One region of the Salinicoccus sp. ID82-1 genome, then DNA from elsewhere that is predicted to be linked to it. Evidence: predicted binding sites of a transcription regulator. Region 1 holds the regulator's gene; the other holds the start of a gene.
What was found. The regulator LexA, encoded in region 1, represses DNA repair genes until DNA is damaged. The targets are predictions, from matches to a motif close to CGAACATATGTTCG.

Region 2: a site for LexA is predicted at 1,747-1,760, ahead of J4760_RS12490 (YolD-like family protein). Genes of this name have one in related genera too.

What each region holds. Positions count from the first base shown of each region.
Region 1 is NZ_JAGFLY010000001.1:362,658-365,859, forward strand. Features, by position in the region: gene J4760_RS01785 (CAP domain-containing protein) at 1-652, shown strand, start outside; gene lexA (transcriptional repressor LexA) at 979-1,593, opposite strand; gene J4760_RS01795 (hypothetical protein) at 1,733-1,981, shown strand; gene J4760_RS01800 (DUF896 domain-containing protein) at 2,054-2,290, shown strand; gene tkt (transketolase) at 2,304-3,202, shown strand, end outside.
Region 2 is NZ_JAGFLY010000005.1:209,279-212,480, reverse strand. Features, by position in the region: gene J4760_RS12505 (GNAT family N-acetyltransferase) at 1-205, shown strand, start outside; gene J4760_RS12500 (alpha-amylase) at 348-641, opposite strand; gene J4760_RS12495 (lactonase family protein) at 642-1,661, opposite strand; gene J4760_RS12490 (YolD-like family protein) at 1,805-2,188, shown strand; gene J4760_RS12485 (bifunctional 5,10-methylenetetrahydrofolate dehydrogenase/5,10-methenyltetrahydrofolate cyclohydrolase) at 2,223-3,095, opposite strand.

The sequences.
Region 1 (3,202 bases):
CAGCGACGATGTCTCGATCGATACGATCAACATCGAAGGCATGGATCGCGAGAGTGTCAGAAGCATATACGGGGAACCGGTCGATTCGATCAAGAAAGGATGGAAGCGGCTCAGAGTGACCAACGAGGAGTATGAGGTGTATGACCTGAAGGACAGGTATGTCTACTTCTTCTACGATCTACATGATGGGGAGAAGGTCAACGGTGTGCTGATGCTTTTGAAGGACGAGGTCCGGGCAGCCGATTCACTGTACAATCACCCTGCAGCAGAAGACAACTCAAGGATGAACCATCTTCTTGTCAATGCCACAAGATACGAGTATGGCTTCGATCCGCTTGAAGAGGACGAGCAGGCATCCGATGCAGCACTCGGCCACAGCAAGGACATGGCGGAACGGGATTATTTCAATCATGACTCGCCGGATGGGGAGACACTGAAAGACCGCATAGAAGAAGCGGACGTATCATATCGCATGGCGGGAGAGAATATAGCCATGGGGCATACATCGACCATCTTTTCGCATCACAGCCTGATGAATTCGATGGACCACCGCGTCAATACGCTGAAGCCCGAATTCACCCATATTGGTACAGGCACAGCCTATAATGCAGATGACATCCCATATTATACTGAAAACTATATATACAGATGACACCCGCGTTACGGGGTAATAGTACCCCATTATCTGCGTTTCAAAGTTCTGGCAAGGGGAATCTATAAGTAGACACCACGGGTTGTCCGGAAACAGTCATCACCTTTCCTACTACCCATCCTGATAGACCGATAGAACGAGGGGATGCAGTTGAACACTAAAGCGCAGGAAAATAAAACAAAAGATTCTACAGATATTCTGGAACAGGTAAAAATAATACTTGGTAGATAAATAATCATCAGCAATGAAACAGATTACAGGATGGAACTAGGAAAGATATAATAAAAAGGGCGCCTCTGGCGCCCTTTTAGTATGTTCAATTCTTTTTAGAAGGAGCGGAACAGTCCGACAACCTTGCCGAGTACAGTGACGCTATCCACTATGATCGGTTCCATTGATGCATTTTCAGGCTGAAGCCTGTAGTACCCGCTTTCTTTGTAGAAGCGTTTGACTGTCGCTTCGTCCTCTTCCGTCATCGCAACAATGATGTCACCATTGTGGGCGATGTTCTGCTTGCGCACGATGACACGGTCGCCATCATGGATGCCGGCTTCGATCATGCTGTCCCCGACAACATTGAGCAGGAAGATTTCACTATTGTGATTCGCGGTAAAATGTTCGGGCAGCGGGAAATACTCATCGATATTCTCAACGGCAGTGATCGGCAGACCTGCTGTAACCTTACCGAGTACCGGAACGTGGATGACCGGGCTGTACTGGTCATTTTCCTCAGTGATGATTTCAATTGCTCTCGGTTTGGTCGGATCCCGCTTTATATAACCCTTCTCCTGCAGTTTCGCAAGATGTCCGTGAACCGTAGAACTGGACTGCAGTCCGACTGCATTTCCAATTTCCCTTACACTTGGCGGATACCCTTTTTCGTGAACGGTAGACTTTATAAATTGATATATCTGCTTTTGTCTATCTGTTAGCGCCTTCATATATATACCTCCGACTCATTATATATATGATTCTATCATAATAATCAGTATGTTACAAACGTTTGTTCGTAATTCTATTGACCCGGAACAGATGTTCTGATACCATGATAGTACAAACATATGTTCCGGAGGGGATTTTATGACAATCAAAGAATTCAAGCTATTAGGTGCGATATTTGCATTTGCGCTGGTTGCCGGTCTTATTTTCATGTTCGACTCCCATAAGATAGAGAACACACATTCCAATATTGTTTATATAGACGAGTTTGAAGTGATTACGGAAGAAACACCAATGATGGCCAAAGAGGAAACGGATGTTCCGGAGGAGCAATATGCGGAACGCACACATATCGATCATATGATGGAGATGATCGGACTGATAGAATGACTGCCAAGTATGAGAATGGTCTCATACTTTTTTTTGTGTTAAATTATAAGGGAGTGGACAGGAGGTTTCAGCATGCTTGAAAAAGAAAAACTGCAGCGTATCAATGCGCTGGCTGCCAAAAAGAAAGCAGGCAGCATCAAAAAGGACGAACTGGAAGAATTGAAAGGCCTGAGGGAAGAATACTTGAAAAACTTCCGGTCATCTTTCAGAAAACAGGTCGAAAACACGAAAGTGGTCGACCCTGAAGGCAACGATGTAACACCTGAAAAGCTCAAACGTATTCAAGAAGAGAAAAAAACCAGAGACTAAAGGAGCATTTGAAATGACATTTGATAAAACGGATCAGCTTGCAATCAATACAATCAGAACACTTTCAATCGATGCGATCGAGAAAGCAAACTCCGGACACCCGGGACTCCCTATGGGTGCCGCACCAATGGCCTACACACTGTGGACCCGTCATTTGAATTTCAACCCGAACTCCATGGCATGGTTTGATCGTGACCGTTTCGTGCTGAGTGCCGGACATGGTTCCATGCTCATCTACAGTCTGCTCCACCTGAGTGGTGCGCTTGAGATGGAAGAGATCAAGAACTTCAGACAGTATGAATCGAAGACACCGGGACATCCCGAGTTCAAGCATACTGAAGGAGTGGAGATTACAACTGGGCCACTCGGACAGGGCTTTGCAATGAGTGTCGGCATGGCCATGGCGGAAAAGCATCTGGCTGCACGTTTCAATCGTGACAACTATGATGTTGTGGACCACTACACATATGTTGTGACAAGTGATGGCGACCTGATGGAAGGCGTTTCCCACGAAGCAGCTTCCCTGGCGGGCCACCTCAATCTGGATAAGCTGATTGTACTCTATGATTCCAATGACATCTCCCTCGATGGCGATCTTGACAAGAGTTTCTCCGAGGACATCAGAAAACGTTTTGAAGGCTACAACTGGCACTACATCAGAGTCGAAGATGGCAACGATACGGATGAGATAGACAAGGCGATCACAGAAGCAAAGTCATCAGACAAGCCGACGATGATCGAAGTGAAGACAATCATCGGCTATGGTGCACCGAACAAGCAGGGCAAAAGTGCTTCCCACGGCGCGCCGCTTGGTGCAGATGAACGCAAGGCAGCATTTGAATACTACGGTTTCGATCCTGAAGAGACATTCCAGGTGGATGCTTCCGTCTACGACCGTTTCAGCGAGACGAT
Region 2 (3,202 bases), on a different contig from region 1:
ACTCATCTATCATGAGACTGACGAATATTATGATGTGACAAGCACGTATACAAGACCGGAGCACAGAAACAGAGGACTGGCCAGAGACCTTGTGGACGAAATCGTGGAAATGGCACGTGAAGACAATAAGAAGGTCCAGCCGACATGTCCCTACGTCGCCTTCGCCATCCGTGATTCAAGCTATGACGATATAAAAATCAAATAATAGACAGCAAAATACCCCGCCATGAAGATGGCGGGGTATTCTACTGGAAGGAATTCCAAAAATAATAGTTGAAAGAATGAAAAAATGGTATGTCCAAATAATAACACTATTTTTCTGAAAAATCAATATTATCAGCATATTTTCATTCGTTGAATATTTTACTTATTACACTTTCCTTGCCTGCTTCAAGCCGCTCTTTTGAGCACGCATCCTCAATCCGGTAGCCCAGCTCTTCCGTCGCTCTGGAAAATGAGACTTCGTCGAGGTAGTTTGTCGTCTCCGCCTGGTCGAAACATCCGGGATGGACGATTTCATGCAGTGTATGATCGACAATCACACGTTCCGATTTGCTTGTACGATCCGCCAGAGGCAGAAACAGCAGAAGTAAAGCAATCAATCCCAGAATAAGGATGATCCATATGCCTTTCCTATTCATCTAGAGAAATCCGACAAAGACGCCTTCCGGTGCTTCAACTTCACCTTCCTGCCTTTCGATGGTGCCGTCTTCGTTTATTTTGAATAGTACAAGGTTATGTGAACTTTCGTGGGCACATACGAGATAGTCGCCATCCGGCGTTATATTGAAGTCCCGTGGCCAGTCTCCGTTGGTGGATTCAATCTGGATACGCTTGAGCGACTTGCCTTCCCCTTCGACTTCGAATACGGCAATGCTGTTATGGCCTCTGTTGGACACATAGATGTACTTGCCATTCGGATGCTTGCGTATGGCCGCTCCCTGGGAATGGCCGTCGAAGGATTGCGGCAGTGCGGAGTACGTTTCCACAGGGAAGAATTCACCGTCGTGGTAGTTGGCGACAATCACTTCATTGGAAAGTTCGGTGAAGATGTAGGCATAATGACCCCCATCACCGAAGACGAGATGTCTTGGTCCACTGCCGGCTGCCACTTTCGTCTCCGTCACTTTTTCAAGCTTGTCGTCCTTGATCTGAAGCGTCACAATCTTGTCTGCTCCGAGATCGACTGCCGCAATATACTTGAGGTCCGGTGTTTCGATGACGAAGTGGGAGTGCGGGTTATCCTGACGCTCATGTGGTCCGTCCCCTTCCACCTGGAAGACATCCAGCTGCTCGGTCACGACGCCGCGCTCATCCACACGATAGAGTCTGATTTCGCCTGACAGATAGACTGCATCGACCAGATGGTTTTGATCGGATGTGAGTGTCAGGTGGCAACCGGACGCACCTTCCTCGAGACAGTCTTCGATGAAGCGCAGCTCTCCCGTTTCCAGGTTGCTGACGCCGAATGTTGCGATGCCTGCTTTCGTCTTGCCCTTCTTTACCGCGTAGACGCGGTCATTCTGTATATCCAGGTAGGTCGCATTCGGTGTCTCCGCCGCTTCTTCTATCGAAATAAACTTGCCCGCCTCAGCATCCAGTTCGAATTTGTAGATTCCTTTGCCATGTTCCTTAGTATAGGTGCCGACATACCCAATCATTGAAATTCCTCCTACGCTTTTTTTATTATCTTAGCACACCAGTAACCATACCCTAAATGAAAAGAATTAATACTTCTTGAAATGCAGAACATATGTTCGTATAATTGAACCATATACACGAACAGGCAGAGAAGGGGATGCGGATGGACTATCGGAAAATACCAATGGAGGAACTCGACTCGAATATTCCCAAAGGACGCGGAATGATCAAATGGGCGCCCTTCGCCACCATGCCCGAGCAGTTTGAGAAGGTTGCCGGCATGATTGAAGACCAGATGAAGGTGGCGCGGCCCATCCTGTCGGATGACCGGCTGGAGGAGATGAATCGTATTCTGAAAAAGGCACTGCATGACAAACGGAGCATCAGGGTCGAATACTATTATGACGGTTTCCGTTTCAAAGCGGATCTCAAGCTCATACAGGTCGATACGTGGAGCATGGTGCTCATCGGACAGCCGACGGACAGGTCGGATGAGGAGATGATATTCATTTCATTCATTGATGTGCTCGATATCGTCATGATATGAAAAAGCCACGCAGAAATTTCTGCGTGGCTTGATATTAGCGTTCCAGGAAAAGGACCGGCTCCTTCTGATAATCGGTCGCGAGCATCAGATGGTAGACGAGGACCGTCGTCGTAATGGCACCGATGCCGCCCGGCACAGGAGTAATATGCGACGCCTTGTCCTTCACTGCGTCAAAATCTACATCACCGACCATCCTGCCTGCGTCATTGAAGTTGATGCCGACATCCACGACGACCGCCCCTTCCTTGACATGCTCAGGCCCGATCAGATTGATTACACCTGCTGCGCTGATGATGATATCGGCCGCCCTGCATCTGCCGATGAGGTCATCTGTATACACATTGCATGTCGTCACTGTGGCATTGCGGTTCATGAGCATCAGCGACAGCGGCTTGCCGACTACGGCACTCGCCCCGACCACCGTGACATGCTTGCCTTCGAGATTGATGTCGTAGAAATCGAGCATTTCCATCACCCCTGCCGGTGTACATGGTTCCAGACGATTGCTCTCATCCGTCAGTACCTGGCCCAGATTGAACGGGGTCATGCCGTCGATATCCTTGATCGGATTCATCAGCTCCACTACACGCTTCATATCAATATGCTCAGGCAGCGGCTGCAGCAGCAGGATGCCATTGATGGCATAATCCTCATTGATCTCCCGGAATTTCGTCAGAAAGGCCCTGTTCGAAACATCCGCCGGAAAATGGAACTGCTCCGTATCGATGGACAGCTTCTCAAACCGTTTCATCGCCGCTCGTTCATAAGAGATTGCATCGGACAGTTCGCCGACCCTGACAAACGCAACTTTCGGTCTGATGCCATGCTTCCGGGACTCCTCTACAGCATCCCTGATTCCCTCGGAAAGATGTGCCGCAACCGCCTTGCCATCCATGATCGTTGTCATAAAAAAGCTCCTTTATCCTTTTTTCAATCAATATACCACACTATACTCAAGATGATGCAGCCGGGACCGGAGCCTCGGCAAATAAAAAAAGCCGCCCCAAAGGACGG